DNA from 4 places in the Streptomyces thermocarboxydovorans genome. Region 2 is predicted to be linked to each of the others. Evidence: riboswitches for the same ligand, from Rfam matches in the RefSeq annotation. Region 2 holds a riboswitch; each other region holds the start of a gene.

Region 1 (5,263 bases), on a different contig from region 2:
CGCCCGGAGGCCACCAGGCACACCCGCTTGGCCCCGCCCGCGAGGCCCGCGGCGGCCACCTTCGACGCCTCGTCCGGCTTGAGCCAGGTGTACTTCAGGATGCCAGCCTCCGAGCCGAGCCGCTGGGAGCAGTAGGAGCAGTCCTCGGGGCACAGGCCGGACTTGAGGTTGACGAGATAGTTGAGCTTCACCCGTCGCCCGAACCAGTGCCGGCGCACCTTTCCGGCCGCGGCCACCACGTCGAGCAGCTCGTCGTCGGTCGTCCTCAGGACGGCCAGCGCTTCCTCGCGGGTCGGCGTCTCGCGCCGAAGCCCCTTGTCCACCAGCGTGTTCAGCAGGTCCATGAGAGCCGATCCTGTCCTACCGGACGGTCCGAGGCCAAGGAGAGTTCGTACAACAGAGCCGGATGGCGGTGTGGGTATTGCCACACCGTGCCCCGCCCGGCGTGCCGCTAATGTCTGTGCACTGCCTACAAAAGCCCGGAGGACCCATGGCGTTCGGCTGGATCGACGAGCAGGCGCGGCTGCGCCGCCGCGCCGGACTCGTACGGACGCTGCGTCCGCGCGCCGCCGATACGCCGCTGCTCGACCTGGCGAGCAACGACTACCTGGGTCTGGCCCGTCACCCGGAGGTCGTCGAGGGTGCCGCGCGGGCCGCACGGACCTGGGGAGGGGGCGCCACGGGGTCCCGGCTGGTCACCGGCAGCACCGAGCTGCACGCCGAGCTGGAGCGCGAGCTGGCGGACTTCTGCGGCTTCGAGGCGGCCCTGGTCTTCTCCTCCGGGTACGCGGCCAACCTGGCCGCCGTCACCGCGCTGGCCCCGCACGGTTCGCTGATCGTCTCGGACGCGGGCAACCACGCCTCCCTGATCGACGGCTGCCGGCTGGCCCGGGGCACCACCCGGATCGCGGCGCACGCCGACCCCGACGCGGTGGGCAAGGCCCTGTCCGGGCACGACGGGCCGGCCATCGCGGTGTCGGACACGGTCTTCTCGGTGGACGGCGACGCGGCACCGCTCGCCGGCCTCGTCGCCGCCTGCCGGGAGTACGGCGCGGGCCTGGTGGCCGACGACGCGCACGGTCTGGGTGTACTGGGCGAGGGCGGGCGCGGCGCCCCGCACGCGGCGGGCCTGGCCGGCGCGGACGACGTGGTGGTGACCGTGACGCTGTCCAAGTCGCTGGGCAGCCAGGGCGGAGCCGTGCTGGGCCCGGCCCGGGTGGTGGAGCATCTGGTCAACGCGGCCCGGACGTTCATCTTCGACACGGGGCTCGCCCCCGCGGCCGCGGGCGCGGCCCTGGCGGCCCTGCGGCTGCTGCGCCGTGAGCCGGAACGGGCGGCGCGGGCGGGCGCCGTGGCGCGGGAGCTGCACACCCGGCTGACGGCGCTGGGGCTCGAGGGGGTGCGCCCGGACGCCGCGGTGGTCTCGGTGCGCGCCCCGTCCCCGGAGCAGGCCGTACGGTGGGCGGCCGACTGCCGGGCGGCCGGTCTGTCCGTGGGCTGTTTCCGTCCTCCTTCCGTGCCCGACGGCATCTCACGGCTCAGACTGACCGCCCGCGCCGACCTCTCCGGGGCGGAGATCGATCGCGCTGTACAGGTGATCGGCGAGACGCGACCGTGAGTCGGCGTGGCACGGCCGTGCGTCGTCCGATGCGGGGGACCGGTGGCGTCGGCCACCAGGTCGCGGAGTTCAGCGGATCAGCTGGTCCCAGAGGATCGGCGGATCAGCTGATCGTGGTCAGGAACCGCGCCCAGCTCCCGCGGGAGAAGAGCAGTGCGGGTCCGGCCGGATCCTTGGAGTCGCGCACGGCGAGCAGTCCGGCCGCGCGGCCGGTGGCCGGTGCGGCCGTCTCGACGCAGTTGTTCGCGCCCGTGCTGTAGCTGCTGCGCAGCCACCGCACGCCGTGCAGTTCGGTGCTGGAGGAGAGGGAGGAAATGGTCCGAGGCGGTGCAGGCATCATGCCTCCTTACACGCCGGCGGCTGTCCCGGCGATGAAATCCAACGAGTCCTCGGGCGAAAGGGCGTGGATGGAAAGGGCGTTGAAGGCCTCCGTGTACGCCCTGAGGTCTTCTTTCCGCTCCAGATAGAGGCTACTCGTCAAGTGGTCGAGAACAACCACGTCCAGATCGGAAGTGCGCGAAAACGAAAAGATGACGAAAGGGCCCGTGACGCCGATGTGCGCCCCGGCCGAGAACGGCAGCACCTGCAGCCTGACATGGGGCAACCGGGCCGCCTCGATCAGCCGTTGGCGCTGACGGGCCATCACACCGGGGCCGCCCACCTCCCGGCGCAGCACCGCCTCGTCCAGCACCGCGCTCAGCTCCAGCGGGGGAACGGCCCGCAGCACGTCCTGCCGCGCCAGCCGCACCTCCACCAGCGCGTCCAGCCGTTCCTCCGAGGTCCCTTCCAGGGCGGCTGCGGTGACCGCCCGCGCGTACTCGGGCGTCTGCAGCAGACCGGGGACCACGGTGGTCTCCAGGGTGCGCATGGCGCTCGCCTGTGACTCCAGGCTGATGAAGTCCCGGTAGGTCGGCGGCAGTACGCCCCGGTACGCCTGCCACCAGTGATGCCGGCCCCCGCCGTCGCCGGAGCCGGCCAGCACCAGCAGCAGCTGGCGCAGCTGCGGATCGGACACACCGTAGGTGTCGAGCAGTAACCGGACGTCGGCCGGTTTCACCCCGCTCGTTCCGGTCTCGATCCGGCTCACCTTCGACTGGTGCCAGCCCACCAGCCGGGCCGCCTCGCCGCTGGTGAGCCCCGCCGAGGTACGCAGCGCGCGCAGTTCGGCGCCCAGCTTGCGGCGGCGCACCGCGGGACCGTGCTGCATGGGCCTCCCCTTACTCCCTCGGGGCCGCCCAAATACGGTCTCCCGTCGTAGAGTTCACCGCTTTGAGCGACAGATATATGCATATCCCGGTGGATCGCTGCCGTGCGCCGTGCGGTGATGGCACTCTGGCGACGAAGCACCAGTGCGGGACCGTACTCGAACCATCCGCTCCGTGTCGGACTGCGGTCCCGTGGAAAGGGACGACGTCGCCATGGCAGACCATCTGGAAGCATCCGTCACTCTGCCGAGCGATCCGGCCTCGGTCGCCGCGGCCCGCACCCATGTGGTGGGCACGCTGGCGGAATGGGGCATGCCCGAGGACACGGAAGTGTCGGACACGGTACGGCTGATCGTCTCCGAACTGGCCACCAACGCCGTGCAGCACACGTTCGGGCAGTCGCCCACGTTCACGGTGCGACTGGTCCTCGACCGGGACGAGCGGCTGTGCATCGGGGTGACCGACAGTCATCCCCGGCTGCCCAAGCGGCTGCCGGCGGCGGTCCAGCAGGACAACGGCCGCGGCCTGGTCATCATCCGCTGGCTGACCGCGGAGTGCGGCGGCCGGCTGCGCGTCCGCCGCACCAGGGAGGGCGGCAAGACCGTCCTGGTGGAACTGCCGTGGACCGCCGCCCCCGCCGAGCCGGTCGCCACGACCGGTCAGCCCGAGCCCTGAAGGGGGCATCCGGAGCCGGTGAAGCCCGCGGCCACGCGGATCGTGGGGAGAACTCCGCGGAGAGCATGGAGCCGGAGACCGCGGAGGAGGGAAAGGCAGGGCGGGAGGAGGGAAAAGGCAGGGCGGAGGAGGGAATGGCAGGGCGGCGACGCGTTCCCGCGCCGCCGCCCTCGTGATTACTTGACCCGGCCGTAATAGACGCTGCTGGTCCAGATCTTCTGCAGTCGCACGACGTCCCCGGTCTTGGGGGCGTGCCAGATCTTGCCCTTGCCCGCGTAGATGCCGACGTGGTAAATGCTGCGGCCCGAGTGGAAGAACACCAGGTCTCCCGCCCTGCGCTTGGAGGCGGAGATGTGGCGCGTGTTGTTGTACTGCTGGGCCGCGGTGCGCGGCAGCTTCTTGCCGGCCTTCTTGAACGAGTACAGGGTGAGCCCGGAGCAGTCGAATCGGTAAGGCCCGGCGGCTCCCCACTGGTAGGGCGAGCCCTTCTTGGAGGCCGCGACCTTCAGGGCCTTGGTGCCCAGGCTTGCGGCGGCCGCCTCCGAGGCGGCGCCGGGGATCACGATGGTGCCGCCCACGGCGGCGAGAGTGAGGGCCGAGGCCGTACCGGCCCGGGCCATCAGAGACGGGACACGATTGAGCGCAGTCATGCGCAACCCTTCGTCAGCCGCCTGTGAAGGATGACCTGTCGGATTCGGGCTGGCGAAGTGGCCCGGCCGCACATGTGCGGCTTCACCCCAAGGGCTGCTCGGAACCTCGCGGTTCCGGCAACCCGTCGTGCTTGGGTCCTCCACTCCTGCCGATCCACTTCCTGTCGACCGGGCATCCGGGCGGCGGCAGGACTCGGCGTCCGCCCGGATCGCCCCGCCGCTGCGGCGGGGTCTTGTCGTCAGTTACGGATCTTGACCCATGGCCCGCCCTATTTCCCAACGGAACCGGGGATTTGTGTTGTTACTCACCACTCACCCGTTCGGGTGGACACGTGTGCGGACAGAGTCCGGTCCGGGGCGCCAACGCGCCCCGGACCAGGGGCGGAATATTCCGTTCCGCCCTCCGCCCGCACCCCCGGACGCAACTTCGGCACCCCGCAAACTCATGGTTTCGCTACGCCGGATGGGGGTACGCCGTTTGGTCCGTTTCAACTCCGGTTGAACGTGTCGGTGTCGGCGCCGCGGACATCGGCTCCGCCGGTGCCGGGGTCTCCGGCGGTCGGTCAGCCGGTGTCAGCGCGTGGAGACCGGCGGCAAGGTCACGCGGGCGGTGCGGCGTTCGCCGTCCAGCACCCGCAGCGCGCGGGCCAGCGTGGCGGAGTGCAGCTCGGTCTCGCCGCGCCGGTGCATCAGCGCCAGGGCGTCGCGCAGCGCGGCCGCCTTGCCCACCAGGGCCTGGGCGGCGCGCAGTCCGCGGTAGGTCTCGCCCGCGTGCGCCGGGTTGATCCGGCCGAGCAGATCGACGACTTCGAGATAACGGTCGATCAACTCCGCCTCGGCGCGGGTCAGTGCGGGCAGCGGGGGAAGTTCGGGTGGCAGCATCGGCGGTTCACCTCGTGCCGGGACGCGTGCCCTTGCGGCTGGCCACGATGCGGTCCGCGAGGCCGTAGTCCACCGCCGCCGGCGCGTCGAGCACGGTGTCCCGCTCCGTGTCGGAGCGGACCTGCTCCGCGCTGCGTCCCGTGTGCCGGACCAGGATCTCCTCCATGCGGGCCCGGATGCGGTTCAGTTCCTCGGCCTGGATGGCCAGATCGCTGGCCTGCCCCTCCACCGGT
Region 2 (5,263 bases):
GGGCGAGGACGCGGACGAAGCCGTAGAGGTCGTCGCCGCCGCGTGCGGGCGTGCCGGCTCCGGTGGCCGGGTCGAAGCCGCCGACCGCGCGCAGCACCCCGGTGCGGAACGCCATGTTCGCCCCGGAGCCGAAACGCCCCGCCGTGAACGGGAACAGCGGCTCGTCGCGGGGCGGGGCGGCGGGATCGTACGTCGTCGGCGTGAAGCCCTTCGCGAAGCCGCCGTGGCTCTCCAGCAGCACCTGGGCCGGGGTGCGCAGCCGGGCCGGCAGGATCAGGCCGGTGACGCAGCCCAGGCGCGGGTCGGCGGCGAAGGGGACGGTGAGTTCGGTGAGCCAGCGGGGATCGGCGATGACGTCGTCGTCGGTGAAGGCGACCACCTCGCCCCGGGCCACGGCCAGCCCCGCGTTGTGGGCGACGGCGAGCCCGGGAACCGGCTCGCGGACATAGCGCACGCGCTCCCCGTACTTCCGGTGCACCAATTCTTTTGTCTCGTCGGTGACGGGCGCGTTGTCGACCACCACGATCTCGAAATGCGGGTGGTCCTGGGCGAGCAGCGAGTCCAGCGCACGGGCCAGCTGCCCGGTCCGCTCCCGGGTCGCCACCACGACCGAGGCGTGCAGCGGTGCGGCGTCGCGGGCCGGGGCCCGCTCGCTCCAGGAACCCCCGGACCCGGCGAGCACCCGCCGCGCGGCCGACGTCAGCACCGCCCGCGGATCGGCCCCCTCCGGCACCCGCTCCAGGAACGTTCCGGCCGGCACGCCCTCCCGTCTGACCAGCACGAACACCTCGCCGGCGGTGACCGGTGGGCTGCCCGGTCCGGGCCGGAGCGTCGCCTGTTCACCCTCGCCCAGATCCACCTCGGCGACCTGCACCGCTCCGATGGACAGGAACCTCCGGATCTCCTCCTGCGTACGCGATGCACGAAACATCGACGATGTGCGCGATGTGCGCGATGTGCGGGACATGAACCCTCCCCCTCCTCATGACCCCCTCGTCACCGGCGGCGGCCGGCGCGCAGCCGTCCCGCGCCGCGCAGCCGTCCCGCGCCCCGCAGGGCACGCGAGGCCAGCGACGCCACCCGCGGGTGGTCGCGGACGAACGCATGGGCGCGGCGCACCGGTTCGCGGCTCAGCCAGTGCAGGGCGGCACCCGCACCGGGACGCAGCGCCGCCCCCTCGTAGACGGCGAGTTCACCGGTCTTCAGCGAGTCCTTGTACTCGGCGGGGCCGCGCCCCATGTCGAGCAGGCCGATGCCCTCGGCCGCCGCCGCCTCGGCCATCCGCAGGTGCAGCACCAGACCCGGCGAGTACTTCGCGAACGCCGGGTCGTACGCCGGGAACCAGCAGGACAGCACGGACGACGAGCGCAGCCCGAAGTGCGCGGCCACCGGCCGCCCGTCGGCGTACAGGACCGACAGCGTGCCCGTGCACTCGGGCGCACGGGTCCCGGCGAGCCGGCCGACCAGCCGGGTGATCCACTCCTGGGCGAACCGGTCGCGCCGCCCCGTCCTGCGGTACTGCGCCGACTTCCACTCCATCAGCGTGCGCAGCACCGCCGGGTCGCGTTCGTCGAACACGAACCGCACGGGTCCGACCTGGCGGCCCAGCCTGCGCTCCTTGGCCAGCGTGGTCTTCAGGAACTTCGGCGACTGGGTGCGCAGCACCGACTCGTAGGTGTCGTAGCCCTTCGCCACGTCGATGACGAAGGTGGCGTGCTCCTCGGCCGCGTACGGCAGGAAGAGCCGCTGCTCGGGCTCCAGGTTGTCGAAGGCGAAGGTCGACACCGAGCAGGCCCGCAGCAGTTCGGCGGTGTCCTGGACCAGGCCCGGACGCAGGATGGCGCCCTGGCAGTCCGACACCCCGAGCCCGATGGCCCGTCCCTGGCCGAGCGGCCCGCGTTCGAACGGCAGGAAGCCGGCCGGTTCGGTCCCCTCGTACAGCACCGCCACCCGGGCGCCCGGCCGCACCAGGCCCACCGCCGCGGTGAACTCCGGTTCCATGAACGGGTTGCGCGGTAGCTCGGCGGCCGCGCGCAGCTCCCGCCAGCGTTGCCGCTCCCCCTCGCCGAGATCCTCCGGCCTCAGTACGTGCACACGTCCACTGCTCACCTGACCCCCCGATCAAGTCCCCCCTGGACACTTGGAAGGTACCGCCCGGGAGGGCATGGACGGTAGGTAGCAGACCATCTTGTTGCCAAGCGGTGCACAAGCCATGGGGTACGGGCGTACCGGACGGCGGTGAGAAGCACCGGCGTGTTGTCCGTATTCTCTGATCATGGCCGCACCCACCGCATATTCACTCATCGCCACCGACCTGGACGGGACGCTGCTGCGCGGCGACGACACCTTGTCCGCCCGGTCCCTCGCAGCGCTCGCGCGGGTGGCGCGGGCCGGTGCCCGGCACCTCGTGGTGACGGGCCGCCCGGCCCCCCGGGTGCGGCCCCTGCTGGAGGCCCTCGGCTGCACGGGGCTCGCCGTGTGCGGACAGGGTGCGCAGGTGTACGACGCGGGCGCGGACCGGCTGGTGTGGTCCGTCACCCTGGACCGGGAACTGGCGGAGACCGCGCTGGGCAAGATCGAGGCCGAGGTGGGGGAGGTCTACGCGGCGGTCGACCAGGACGGCGTGGACGGGCTGACCCTGATCGAGCCGGGCTACCGGATGCCGCACCCCACGCTGCCCGCCGTGCGGGTCGGCCGGCGCGACGCGCTGTGGACCCGGCCGATCAGCAAGGTGCTGCTGCGCCACCCCGAGCTGACCGACGACGAGTTGGCGGCGACCGCCCGTGCGGTGGTCGGTCCGCTCGCCACGGTGACCATGTCCGGGCCGGGGACCGTGGAGCTCCAGCCGTGTGGTGTGACGAAGGCGACAGGGCTGGCGCTGGCGGCCGAGCGGCTCGGGCTGGGCCCGGAGCGGACGCTGGCGTTCGGTGACATGCCGAACGACATCCCCATGTTCGACTGGGCGGCCCGGGGCGTCGCCATGGCCAACGCGCACCCGGAGCTGAAGGCGGTGGCCGACGAGGTCACCACGACGAACGAGGACGACGGCGTGGCCGTCGTCCTCGAGCGTCTGTTCCCGGAGACCGGGTGCCACCTGCCCCAACAGGTGCCGGCCCGGTGCGATTCCGGATTCGCGTCCTCGTCCGCCGAGAGGACGCTTCTGTCGTCCCAGTAGGGAATCTCAGCAGCGTCCCGGTGGGCGGTCGGCGGCTCCCCAAAGCCGTCCGGGCCCTCCGGGGGTGGGTCCTCGGCTCAGTACGCGCCGAAGACGTTGTCGATGGAGCCGTAGCGGTCGGCGGCGTAGTTGCAGGCCGCCACGATGTTCGCGACCGGGTCGAACGGGTCGAAGGCGGTGCCCGGCACGTGGTAGGCCGCGAAGGTCGGGTCGATGACCTGCAGCAGGCCCTTGGACGGGGTGCCCTTGGCGGCGTTGGAGTCCCAGTTGTTGATGGCGTTCGGGTTGCCGGACGACTCGCGCATGATGTTGCGGTAGATGCCGTCGTAGGAGCCCGGGATGCCATGCTGCTGCATGATCGACAGCGCCTCGCGGATCCAGCCGTCGAGGTTGTTCGGGTACGCCGTCGAGGTGGCGGCAGCCGGGGCGGCGGCCGGGGCCGCGGAGGCGCTGGTGGCGCCGATGAGCGGCAGGGCGAGCACGGCGGCGCCGGTGCCGGCGACGGCGAGGGTACGGGCGAGACGGCGGCCGCCGAAGCGGCGGGTCATACCGGTTGCAGGCATGTTCGTGTGTCCTCTCCTACGCCTGCGAGGTGAGCTGTCGGGTTCGGGCTGGGAGAGTGCCCGGCCGTGCCCCTTCGGGCATGGCTTCACCCCTAGCCGTTCCGGACGGATGTCCGGCCCGGCGACTTACCTGGGTCCCCCGCTCCTGCCGTGCGTGAGTGATCGACGATCGGTGGTGCGGGCGGCGGCAGGATTCGGCGTCCGCCCGGCAGGCCGGGAACGTATGCGAGAGCACATGTCAGGAACAAGTGCGGTCATCACAGAAGTGGTCATTTGATCTTGCCCTGGGGTGATTTGCGCACTTGATCCTTTGCTGGCGCCAAGGGTCAACTCCGGTGCGGGGATGGGGAGAAGGGGCGCGGACGGGTGTGGGGGTGGTGAGGTTCCAGGCGTGAGGCACTTCACTGAGGGGGTGGGGTGGGAGCATATTTCGTCAAGAGGAATTCGCCTGGTAATTGCGGCAAATCGGGCACCGAGGCGGGCAGGATGGTGGGTGTGGCGATGTGAGGTGCTCGGTGGTGCGAGGTGGAGTGCTCGGCAGGGGGCCCGTGGGGGCCCGACAGGGCGGAATGGGGTGCTCGGTGATGCTCCGTGATGCTCCGTGGGACGCGTTGTGATCAAACCATCAGGAATGCGGCGGTGTGATCCGGTCGGCCCCGGCGGGTAACCCCGGGCGCTGGTGGTGATCGAAACGTGACCGGATACGCTGACTTGAGTGGCGACAGCGACCTATCGACAAACCGTGTAATCGGCAGTAGACACCAGCAGACAGGAGACCCCTCGTGACCGTCGTCGGGCCGTTCGGGCTGAGCGTGCGGGACCAGGCTCTCGAAGCCGATGTCCAGGCCGGATTGACGGCTGTCGAGGAAGGGCTGCTCGAGGCCACCAAGAGCGAGGTGCCCTTCATCACAGAGGCCGCGCAGCATCTGGTGCGGGCCGGGGGCAAGCGATTCCGGCCACTGCTGGTGATGCTTTCCGCACAGTTCGGTGACCCGTACGCGCCGGGGGTCGTGCCGTCGGCGGTTGTGGTGGAACTCACTCACCTCGCCACGCTGTACCACGACGACGTGATGGACGAGGCGGCCGTGCGGCGCGGCGTTGCCAGCGCGAACACGCGGTGGGGCAACTCGGTGGCGGTGCTCACCGGCGACTTCCTCTTCGCGCGGGCCTCGCACATCCTGGCCGACCTCGGGCCGGAGGCGGTGCGGGTGCAGGCCGAGGCGTTCGAGCGGCTGGTCACCGGGCAGATCCTGGAGACGGCCGGGCCGCAGGACGGGCGGGACCCCGTCGACCACTACCTGGACGTGCTCGGCGGGAAGACCGGGTCGCTGGTGGCCGTGTCCTGCCGGTTCGGGGCGATGATGTCCGGTGCCGACGAGACGGTGGTGGACGTCCTGACCCAGTACGGCGAGCGGCTGGGGGTCGCCTTCCAGCTGGCGGACGATGTGCTGGACATCGCCTCGGACTCGCACGAGTCGGGGAAGACGCCGGGGACGGATCTCCGGGAGGGGATCGCCACGCTGCC
Region 3 (5,263 bases), on a different contig from region 2:
CGGATGGGCCTGATCGAACCGTGATGAGGACCCGACCGGACCCCGGTGAGGGCCGGCCGGATCCTGATCAGGGCTCGATCGGGCCATGGGGTCGTGAGCTCGACCGAGCCATGGGGTCGTGAGCTCGATCGGGCCATGGGGTCGTGAGCTCGACCGGGCCATCCGGGTCGTGAGCTCGATCGGTCGTCGGGTCGTGAAGCCGTGAAATGCGCGGCCGCTGCGGCACCCCGCTCGCCACCCGTGCCCGGTCCGCGCGCCGGGCTTGTCAGACTTGAGGCGAGCAGCCCGCCGGCTGTTCCTCCGACCCTCGCCAGGAGCGCGCCGATGCCCCATCCTTACGTCCTGCTGTCCGCCGCCGTCTCGCTGGACGGGTATCTGGACGACACCGGCCCCGAGCGGCTGCTGCTGTCCAGCCCGGAGGACTTCGACCGGGTGGACGAGGTGCGGGCCTCGGTGGACGCGATCCTGGTCGGCGCCGGCACCATCCGCGCCGACAACCCCCGGCTGCTGGTGAACTCGCCCGAGCGCCGCGCCGTCCGCCGGGCACGCGGTCTGCCGGAGTACCCGCTGAAGGTCACCGTCAGCGGGTCCGGCGACCTGGACCCGGCCGCGGCCTTCTGGCACACCGGCGGCGACAAGGTCCTCTACACCACGGACAAGGGGGCCGAGCGGGCCCGCTCCCTCGGCCTGGCCACCGATGTGGTGCCGCTCGGCACGGAGCTCGACTGGCGCCGCCTGCTCACCCATCTGCACGACGAGCGCGGTGTGCGGCGGCTGATGGTCGAGGGCGGCGGGGTGATCCACACCCAGCTCCTCACCCAGGGCCTCGCCGACGAGCTCCAGCTGGTGCTGGCCCCGCTCTTCGTCGGTGACCCGGACGCCCCGCGCCTCTTCGGACCAGGCTCCTACCAGGGCGGACGCCTGCGGCTGTGCGAGACCCGGCAGATCGGCGACGTCGTCCTGATGCGCTACGAGCCCACCGCGCCCGGCACCGGCGAGCTGCCCGTCGCCGCCGACCACCACTGGCTGGCGCTCGCCTGCGAGCTGGCGGCACAGTGCCCTCCCTCGCAGACGGCGTTCAGCGTGGGCGCGGTGATCGTCGCGGCCGACGGCACAGAACTGGCGCGCGGCTGGTCGCGGGAGGGCAGCGATCCGCTGGCGCACGCGGAGGAGGCCGCGCTGGCCAAGACCGACCCGACGGACCCCCGGCTGGCGACCGCGACGGTCTACTCCAGCCTGGAGCCGTGCGCCCGCCGGGCGTCCCGGCCGGCGTCCTGCTCGCGGCTGATCCTGGAGGCCGGTGTCCGCCGCGTGGTCACCGCCTGGCGCGAGCCGGACACCTTCGTCCCGGGCGCGGACGGCTCGGGTGTGCTCAGGCAGGGAGGGGCCACGGTGCTCGTCCTGCCCGAGCACGAGGAGCGCGCGAAGGTCCCGAACAGCCACTTGTTCTGACCACCCGCGCGGATGCCGTATACTGGTGAGTACCGACGCGGGGTGGAGCAGTTCGGTAGCTCGCTGGGCTCATAACCCAGAGGTCGCAGGTTCAAATCCTGTCCCCGCTACTGAAGGCCGAGGGCCGGAATCCGAAAGGGTTCCGGCCCTCGGCGTTTCTCCGTACCTCTTGCCGCCCCTGGTCCCTTCGTGTCCGGCGCCGGCCCTCCTCAACCCCCTCGGTTTCTCCATCGAGGTTTCCCGACCTCCCCCGCAGATATCACTCCATGTAATCGAACCGCGCCGCTCCGCATAACATCTGACACAACGTCAGAAACTCGCACCCCCGTGATGCGCGGTCAACTCGCCCGTTTTCGCCCGTCGATGACGCTTAAGTCCGCGCGAAAATCCTTAACGATCAAGAGGAACGGCTTGGAATCCGAGGCTCACGTCTATTAACGTTCGATAACGCAGCGCGGTCGTCCCAGCCGTCACAGAAGTCGGCTCCGTGCTCACGCGCCGAATCCCGCAAGGGAACCGGGGAACCACACATTGGGGTGAATCGGGCGTATGCCGCCGTGGAGACACGGCTCGTATACGCGCGTAGGAGACCTTCCTGCTCCGAACCCGTCAGCTAACCCGGTAGGTGGAGACGGAAGGAAAGGAGTGCGCCCACGTGGCGTCCAACCGGCCTGCCCCCGAGGCCCCGTTCACCCCGAGCGACACGTTCGTCTACGGCGGCGGCACCCGCGCCGACGAAGGTCCCTTCGAGGAGTGGAACCCCACGGCGGAGACCGTCCGCCCGGTCCGCGGCCGGCATCGCGTCACCAAGCAGCGCGGCGGGGGACTCGCCCGCAGCTCCACCGTTCTCGGCGTCGGTGTCATAGCCGCCGTCGGCGCCGGCGGTATGGCCAGCGCCCAGACCGGCAAGCCGCCGGTCGCCATCTCCATGCCCGACCTCCCCAACGTGGGTTCCCTCATCTCCGACGAGGAAACCCCGAAGGGCTCCACCACCCCGCTCAGCAGCGTCGGCGCCACCACCGACAGCGAGCAGGGTGCCGGTGAGGCCCTGCGCGCCCGGATCATGGCGCAGGTCGAACAGCAGCAGGACCAGGCCGCCGGCAAGGCCGCCGCCGAGGCCGTCGCCGCCGCGGAGAAGGAGGCCGCCGAGGCCGCCGCCAAGGCCGAGCGCGAGGCCAAGGAGAAGGCCGAGGCCGCCAAGAAGAAGGCGGAGGAGGAGGCCAGGAAGAAGGCCGAGGCCGAGCGCCTCGCCGAGCTGGCCAAGCAGTACACGCTGCCGACCTCCTCCTACACCATCAGCTCCACCTTCGGTCAGGCCGGCGCCTACTGGTCCTCCGGCCAGCACACCGGCCTCGACTTCGCCGCCCCCACGGGCACGCTGCTCAAGGCCGTCCACACCGGCACGATCACCTTCGCCGGCTGGGACGGCTCCTACGGCTACAAGACGGTGCTCACCCTCGAGGACGGCACCGAGATCTGGTACGCCCACCAGTCCTCGATCAGCGTCAGCGTCGGCCAGAAGGTCAACACCGGCGATGTGATCGGCCGCGTCGGCGCCACCGGCAATGTCACCGGTGCCCACCTGCACCTCGAGGTCCACCCCGGCGGCTCCGCCTCCGGCATCGACCCCATGAGCTGGCTGCGCAGCAAGGGTCTGAACCCCTGATCTGATCCGTACGGCCCGCTGAGCCGCACCGCCATCACCTGAACCCCGGCAGTCCCGACGGCGCCCCCCCGACGTCAGGGCTGCCGGTCGGCGTTCGTGCTCACCCGAGTCACGGATCGGCCCGGCTCACCCGAGCCGCGGACGCGCGGCTTACCCGAGCCACGGATGCGCCCGGCTCACCCGAGCCACGGACGTGCCCGGCTCACCCGAGCCACGGATGCGCCCGGCTCACCCGAGGTACGGATTGCCGCTGTAGCCGTACTCGTAGCCGTGACCCTGGCGGTACGCGGGGCCGGAGCCGTAGCCGTGGCCGAGCGCAGGCCCGGGGACGTGGCCGTACGCGGGGGCCCCGGGGCCGGGGTGCCAGACCATCACCGGAGGCGGCGGTGCCGTCGCGCGGGCCGCGTACTCCAGGGCGGGCCGGGCAGCCGCCCGCCGGTGCCACAGCTCCCGCAGCAGCTCGCCCTCCCGCTGCACGAAGTCACCGCGCGCCCGCCCGAGCCGCCCGCGGTGACGCAGCACCGCCAGCGAGGTCGCGAACGCCTGGTACTCGGCGACCGCCCGCGCCGCCTCCTTCCCGCCGTGCCGGCGCGCGTACTGCCGCGCGATGCGCCGGGCCCGCATCAGCCCCAGCGCGTACGGCTCCACCGGAGTCAGCCAGCCGGCGATCACATAGGCGGGCAGCTCCGCCCGCACGGTGTGCAGCTCCCGCTGCCGCGTCCACACCACCAGCCAGGTCAGCACCCCGAACACCGGCACCATGAACGCCGCGTACACCGCGAGGAACCCGAACTCGCCCAGCGCCGAGGAGCCGTTCCACAGCGCGTGCATCCCCATCGCGAGGAGCAGTCCGGACAGCGGCAGCAGCACCCGCCGCACCCGCTGGCGCTCGGTGGACAGGGCGGAGATGCCGAACCCGATCCCGGTGAGCACCGTGAACAGCGGGTGCGCGAACGGGGACATCACGATGCGGACGAAGAACGTCGCCGCGGTCACCGAGGGGATGCCGCTGCCGCCGGTGAGCTGGTCGGCGCCGAAGGCCGTGCCGAGGTAGAGGATGTTCTCGGTGAACGCGAAGCCGGTCGCGGTGACGCCCGCTATCACCACGCCGTCGAGGATCCCGGTGAAGTCCCGTCTGCGGAACAGGAACAGCAGCAGCACGGCGGCCGCCTTCGCGGACTCCTCGACGACCGGCGCCACCACGGTCGCGCCCAGGGTGTCCGCCCCGGCCGGGTCCGCGGTCGCCGTCGCTATCCATCTGGTGGCGAAGCTGTTGGCGACGATCGCTATCAGCGCCGCCGCGCAGGCCCCCCAGGCGAACGCGAACAGCAGATTCCGCCAGGGGCCCGGCTCCACCCGGTCCAGCCAGCGGAAGGCGGCTATGAGCAGCGGCACCGGCAGCACCGCGAGGCCCAGTCCGACCAGGAAGCCCTGGGTGCCGGTCTGCTCCCGGACCAGGGCCAGGATGACAAGGCCGGACAGGGCGAGCAGAGTGCTCAGCGCCCCGTAGCGCACCCAGGCCCGCTGCCACCAGTGCGCGGACCGCGCCGAGCTGCTCCCGGCGGCATGACTCACGGGCGTCGGATACGGGGAGCTGGCCACGCGTCGACCCTAACGAGGCAGGGGCGCCGCCCGCAGGTCCGCGAGGCCGCGGGTCAGGCGCCGGTGGGGGGCTGGTCTTCGTGCTGTACGCGACGGAACAGCAGGTCGTTCACCACATGCCCCTTCTCCAGTCCCTGCGTCTCGAAACGGGTCTGGGGACGGAAGTCGGGGCGGGGTGCGAAGCCGCCGTCCGCCCGGGTGTTCTCGTAGGCGGGGTGGGCGGTGAGCACCTCGAGCATCTGCTCGGCGTAGGGCTCCCAGTCGGTGGCGAGGTGCACCAGGGCGCCCGGCCTGAGGCGGGTCGCCGCCAGGGAGAGGAACTCCGGCTGGATCAGCCGCCGCTTGTGGTGCCGCTTCTTCGGCCAGGGATCGGGGAAGAAGACGCGCAGCCCGGCCAGGCTGTCCGGGGCGAGCATCTCCCGCAGCAGGATGACCGCGTCGCCGTTGCCCACGCGGATGTTGCTCAAGCCCTGCCGGTCGGCGAGCTTGAGCAGATTGCCCTGGCCGGGGGTGTGCACGTCCACGGCGAGGATGTTGGTGGCC
Region 4 (5,263 bases), on a different contig from region 2:
GCAAGGAGCTGCGCGAGGTCGTCGAGGAGGAGGTCCCCGCGCGTGCGCTGATGGCCGCCTACCGGCTGCCCCACGACGGGACCCGCGCCTGCGACGCGGCCGACCTGGCGCTCACCGTCCTCGGCGGCGGCGAGTCCTCCCGCCTGTACAACCGGCTGGTGCGGCGCGACCGCACCGCCGTGGCGGCCGGGTTCGGCCTGCTGCGGCTGGCCGGGGCCCCCTCGCTCGGCTGGCTGGACGTGAAGGCCTCCGGCGACGTGGAGGTGCCGGTGATCGAGGCCGCCATCGACGAGGAGCTGGCGCGGTTCGCCGAGCACGGCCCCACCCCCGAGGAGATGGAGCGCGCCCAGGCCCAGCTGGAGCGCGAGTGGCTGGACCGGCTCGGCACGGTCGCCGGCCGCGCCGACGAACTGTGCCGCTACGCCGTCCTGTTCGGCGACCCGCAGCTCGCCCTGACGGCCGTGCAGCGCGTCCTGGACGTGACGGCCGAGGAGGTCCAGGAGGTCGCCGAGGCCCGCCTGCGGCCGGACAACCGCGCGGTGCTCGTCTACGAGCCCGTCGCCACGGAAGAGAGCGCCGAGGGCGTGGAGGAAGCCGCTGCCCTCGCCGGCAGCGACGAGATCGAGGAGGCGGCGAAGTGACCGAGCTCGCCACGATGGAGTTTCACCCCCAGCCGCAGGCGGGCGAGGCCAAGCCGTGGGCCTTCCCGGCCCCCGAGCGCAGCGCGCTCGGCAACGGCCTGACCGTGCTGCGCTGCCACCGCCCCGGCCAGCAGGTCGTCGCCGTCGAAGTGCTGCTCGACGCGCCCCTGGACGCCGAGCCGGCCGGCCTCGACGGCGTCGCCACGATCATGGCGCGCGCCTTCTCCGAGGGCACCGACAAGCACTCCGCCGAGGAGTTCGCCGCCGAGCTGGAGCGCTGCGGCGCCACCCTGGACGCGCACGCCGACCACCCGGGCGTCCGCCTGAGCCTGGAGGTCCCCGCCTCCCGGCTGGCCAAGGGCCTGGGCCTGATCGCCGACGCGCTCCGGGCGCCCGCCTTCGCCGACAGCGAGGTCGAACGCCTGGTGCGCAACCGGCTCGACGAGATCCCGCACGAGCTGGCCAACCCCTCCCGCCGCGCCGCCAAGGAGCTCTCCAAGGAGCTGTTCCCGGCCGACTCCCGCATGTCGCGCCCCCGCCAGGGCACCGAGGAGACCGTCGCAGGCATCGACTCCAAGGCCGTACGCGCCTTCTACGACCGGCATGTCCGCCCGGCCACGGCGACCGTGGTGGTCGTCGGCGACCTCACCGGCGTCGACCTCGACGCGCTGCTCGGCGACACGCTGGGCACCTGGACCGGCTCCACGGCCCAGCTGCGGCCCGTCCCGCCGGTGATCGCGGACGACACCGGCCGCGTGGTGATCGTGGACCGCCCCGGCGCCGTCCAGACCCAGCTGCTGATCGGCCGGACCGGCCCCGACCGGCACGACCGCGTCTGGCCCGCGCAGGTGCTGGGCACCTACTGCCTCGGCGGCACCCTGACCTCCCGCCTGGACCGCGTGCTGCGCGAGGAGAAGGGCTACACCTACGGCGTCCGGGCGTTCACCCAGGTCCTGCGGTCCGCGCCGGACGGCACCGGCGCCGCGATGCTCGCCATCAGCGGCTCCGTGGACACCCCCAACACCGGCCCGGCGCTGCAGGACCTGTGGACCGTGCTGCGCACCCTCGCCGCGGAGGGGCTCACCGACGCCGAGCGGGACGTCGCCGTGCAGAACCTGGTCGGGGTGGCGCCGCTGAAGTACGAGACCGCCGCGGCCGTCGCGAGCACCCTCGCCGACCAGGTCGAGCAGCATCTGCCGGACGACTACCAGGCCGAGCTGTACCGGCAGTTGGCCGCCACCGGCACCGTGGAGGCCACCGCCGCGGTGGTGAACGCCTTCCCGGTGGACCGTCTGGTGACCGTGCTCGTCGGTGACGCGGCGCAGATCAAGGCGCCCGTGGAGGCCCTCGGCATCGGTGAGGTCACCGTCGTGAGCGCCGAGTAGACGCCCGTGCGGGCGGCGAGTTGACGGTGCTTTGACACCGGGCGGACGGCGCGCCGGACGCCTCTCCGCGGCGCGCGCGGGTGAGCCCTGGTGGCGGAAACGTCACCAGGGCTCACTTATGCCCGGATTGAGGCGGAGGGGGCCTGTCTGCCCTGTGGGATGCGCTACAAAAACCGGGATCCGTTTGGGAATTGAAACTCGCCCCGTTTAGCGTCGTGCGGGCTGTTCGTCAGGCAGTGCGCCGCACCCGCGGCACCGGACAGTCATCGCCGAGTCCCCGTACGGCGCGAGCCAGGGGAGCCGGGGACCCATAGGCAGTCCCTGGGGTGAATCGGACGCCCGCGCGCACCGCGAGGGGGTCCGTAGGAGACCTTCCTGCTCCGAACCCGTCAGCTAACCCGGTAGGCGAGAGGGAAGGAAAGGACCAGTCTGTACATGGCGTTCACCCGCGCCACGGGCAAGCATCGGCGTCCCAGCCGGATCCAGCGCGGCACCGCGCGTGCCGCGGGCATAGCGGCCCTCACCGGCACCGGCGTCGTCGGTTCGCTCGCCGCTCCCGCCTTCGCCGCCGAGCCCGCCGCGGCGCAGACCGGCCTCACCCCCGTCATCGACATGGGCGACACGGTCGCCGACCGGATCGACGCCCAGGCCGCCGCCCAGCACGAGGCGGCGCGCGAGGCCGCCGAGGAGGCAGCCCGCAAGGCCGCCGAGGAGGCCGCCCGCAAGAAGGCGGCCAAGGCGGCCGCCGAGGCCCGGGCCGCCAAGGAGCGCGCCGAGCGCGAGGCCGAGCGCAAGCGCCTCAACACCTTCGTCTCCCCGATCGCCGGCTCCTACGTCTCCACCTCCTACCAGGCCGGCGGCGCCGTCTGGTCCTCCGGCAGCCACACCGGCATCGACTTCCACGCCGCGAGCGGCACCCCCGTCCGGTCCGTCGGCATGGGCACCGTCGTGGAGGCCGGCTGGGGCGGCGCGTACGGCAACCAGGTCGTCATCAAGATGCACGACGGCACCTACACTCAGTACGCCCACCTGTCCTCGATCAGCGTCTCGGCCGGCCAGCAGGTCACCGCGGGCCAGCAGATCGGCAACTCCGGCGCGACCGGCAACGTCACCGGCGCCCACCTGCACTTCGAGGCCCGCACCAGCGCCGAGTACGGGTCCGACATCGACCCGGTCGGCTACCTCCGCGCGCACGGCGTCAAGCTCTGAGAGCACGCCCTTCGTCAAGGTCCGAGAGCGCGCTCCTCGCCTTCCCCCTCCTGGCCCCGGCTCCCCGAGCCGGGGCTTTCGGCTTCCCCGGGGCCGGCCGCGCCCGGTTGTCCAAAAAACAAGTATGAGTTCCGGCTCACCGTCGGAAATTCCTCCGGATTGCAATAGAGTCACGAAACAACACGTCCTTCGTCGGCGTGTCACGAGGATTGAGCCGGAGGTCGGTCATGCGTATTCCCGCGCACTCGGTGTGCACGGCGATCCGGGACGACATCGTCGCCGGTGTATTCGAGCGCGGAAGCCGGCTCACCGAAGAACTCCTCGCCCGCCGCTACGGCGTCTCCCGCGTCCCCGTCCGCGAGGCGCTGCGCACCCTGGAGGCCGAGGGCTTCGTGGTGACCCGGCGGCACGCCGGCGCCTGCGTCGCGGAGCCCACCGAGCAGGAGGCCGCCGACCTGCTGGAGATGCGTCTGCTGCTGGAGCCGCTGGGAGCCGCGCGCGCCGCACAGCGTCGCACGGACGCCCATCTGAAGGTGCTGCGCGGCCTGGTGCGCCTCGGGCAGGAGCGTGCCCGCAGGGGCAGCAGCGATGAACTGCGCTCTCTCGGCAGCTGGTTCCACGAGACGCTCGCCCAGGCCTCCGGCAGCCAGGCGCTGGCCTCGATGCTGACCCAGCTGCGGCACAAGATCGCCTGGATGTACACCCTGGACGCACCGGCCGACCCGGCGGAGTACTGGGCGGAGCACGGCGCGATCGTGGACGCCGTGGCGCGCGGCGACGGCGACCGCGCCCGCTCGCTGACCGCGCAGCACACCGAGCGCACCACCGCCGCGCACCGGCTGCGCACCGCCTCGGGCGGCGATGGCACCGGCGAGCCTGTGAGGAACACGCAACATGCCGTAAACACGACGAGCGCTCGGAATTAACACGGGGGCCGTATACAAAGAGCGCAAGAAATTCGCGGGGGGATTTTTCTGCTGCCCGGAAAGCCCAATAGCTGTGCCGACGGGGGATCGGCCGCCCGGGGGAAATGAAAAGCGAGGGGTCCGCCCGGCGTCCGGGCGGACCCCTCGCTTTGTGCCGCACTCATTCCGCACGGAGGAATTCAGACGGTCTCGGGAAGCTCCTCGAGGCCCTCGGAGACCAGCTTGGCCAGACGGTCCAGAGCGGCGTCCGCGCCCTCGGCGTCGGAGGCGAGGACGACCTCCTCGCCGCCTTGGGCACCCAGACCCAGCACGGCCAGCATGGAGGCCGCGTTGACGGGGTTGCCCCCGGCCTTGGCGATCGTCACCGGGACGCCTGCGGCCGTGGCGGCTCGGACGAAGATGGAGGCGGGGCGGGCGTGGAGACCCTCGGCCCAGCCGACGTTGACGCGGCGCTCAGCCATGTGTTGCTGCCCTTCGGTGTTCCGGGTTGTCTAGACCAGTTTTCCATATCGTGAGGCATGCCGGGAGCGGCGCCCGCCCTCGGTGCCGCCCGGCGGGCCGCGCGGCCTTGGTCCCGCGTCCGTTGTTCCACAGACTGCCTCGCGCCGTTGCCGGGCGCGAGCCGTACTCTGGGGCCCATGCAGACCTCGTCGGACCGGCACGAGTACCCCGCCCATTGGGAAGCCGACGTGGTGCTGCGCGACGGCGGCACCGCACGCATCCGGCCCATCACCGCCGACGACGCCGAACGCCTGGTGAAGTTCTACGAACAGGTGTCGGACGAGTCCAAGTACTTCCGGTTCTTCGCGCCGTACCCGCGGCTGTCCGCCAAGGACGTGCACCGCTTCACCCACCACGACTACGTGGACCGGGTCGGGCTCGCGGCCACCGTCGGCGGCGAGTTCATCGCCACCGTCCGCTACGACCGGATCGGCACCGACGGAACACCCGCCTCCGCCCCGGCCGACGAGGCCGAGGTCGCCTTCCTGGTGCAGGACGCCCATCAGGGCCGGGGCGTGGCCTCCGCCCTGCTCGAGCACATCGCCGCCGTCGCCCGGGAGCGCGGCATCCGCCGGTTCGCCGCCGAGGTGCTGCCCGCCAA

Evidence for each region. A riboswitch is a leader RNA that binds a small molecule or an ion and turns the genes downstream of it on or off. The one in region 2 is predicted to bind cyclic di-AMP.
Region 1: linked by a shared signal. The riboswitch ahead of ABD198_RS22790 (C40 family peptidase) and the one ahead of ABD198_RS05650 (transglycosylase SLT domain-containing protein) in region 2 are both predicted to bind cyclic di-AMP.
Region 3: linked by a shared signal. The riboswitch ahead of ABD198_RS28575 (M23 family metallopeptidase) and the one ahead of ABD198_RS05650 (transglycosylase SLT domain-containing protein) in region 2 are both predicted to bind cyclic di-AMP.
Region 4: linked by a shared signal. The riboswitch ahead of ABD198_RS03995 (M23 family metallopeptidase) and the one ahead of ABD198_RS05650 (transglycosylase SLT domain-containing protein) in region 2 are both predicted to bind cyclic di-AMP.

What each region holds. Positions count from the first base shown of each region.
Region 1 is NZ_BAAAGU010000051.1:23,981-29,243, forward strand. It holds gene bioB (biotin synthase BioB) at 1-344, opposite strand, end outside; gene ABD198_RS22770 (8-amino-7-oxononanoate synthase) at 491-1,618, shown strand; gene ABD198_RS22775 (DUF397 domain-containing protein) at 1,722-1,955, opposite strand; gene ABD198_RS22780 (helix-turn-helix domain-containing protein) at 1,965-2,825, opposite strand; gene ABD198_RS22785 (ATP-binding protein) at 3,037-3,498, shown strand; gene ABD198_RS22790 (C40 family peptidase) at 3,675-4,148, opposite strand; cyclic di-AMP (ydaO/yuaA leader) riboswitch at 4,152-4,333, opposite strand; gene ABD198_RS22795 (hypothetical protein) at 4,722-5,030, opposite strand; gene ABD198_RS22800 (ATP-dependent Clp protease proteolytic subunit) at 5,038-5,263, opposite strand, start outside.
Region 2 is NZ_BAAAGU010000008.1:121,205-126,467, forward strand. It holds gene ABD198_RS05635 (glycosyltransferase family 2 protein) at 1-931, opposite strand, end outside; gene ABD198_RS05640 (GNAT family N-acetyltransferase) at 997-2,109, opposite strand; gene ABD198_RS05645 (HAD family hydrolase) at 2,276-3,175, shown strand; gene ABD198_RS05650 (transglycosylase SLT domain-containing protein) at 3,253-3,738, opposite strand; cyclic di-AMP (ydaO/yuaA leader) riboswitch at 3,743-3,909, opposite strand; gene ABD198_RS05655 (polyprenyl synthetase family protein) at 4,521-5,263, shown strand, end outside.
Region 3 is NZ_BAAAGU010000090.1:6,956-12,218, reverse strand. It holds gene ABD198_RS28590 (response regulator) at 1-24, shown strand, start outside; gene ABD198_RS28585 (dihydrofolate reductase family protein) at 325-1,452, shown strand; tRNA gene ABD198_RS28580 (tRNA-Met) at 1,489-1,562, shown strand; cyclic di-AMP (ydaO/yuaA leader) riboswitch at 1,939-2,095, shown strand; gene ABD198_RS28575 (M23 family metallopeptidase) at 2,108-3,118, shown strand; gene ABD198_RS28570 (PrsW family intramembrane metalloprotease) at 3,347-4,693, opposite strand; gene trmB (tRNA (guanosine(46)-N7)-methyltransferase TrmB) at 4,774-5,263, opposite strand, start outside.
Region 4 is NZ_BAAAGU010000006.1:32,579-37,841, reverse strand. It holds gene ABD198_RS04005 (M16 family metallopeptidase) at 1-641, shown strand, start outside; gene ABD198_RS04000 (M16 family metallopeptidase) at 638-2,026, shown strand; cyclic di-AMP (ydaO/yuaA leader) riboswitch at 2,284-2,449, shown strand; gene ABD198_RS03995 (M23 family metallopeptidase) at 2,462-3,235, shown strand; gene ABD198_RS03990 (GntR family transcriptional regulator) at 3,463-4,161, shown strand; gene ABD198_RS03985 (HPr family phosphocarrier protein) at 4,341-4,622, opposite strand; gene ABD198_RS03980 (bifunctional acetate--CoA ligase family protein/GNAT family N-acetyltransferase) at 4,800-5,263, shown strand, end outside.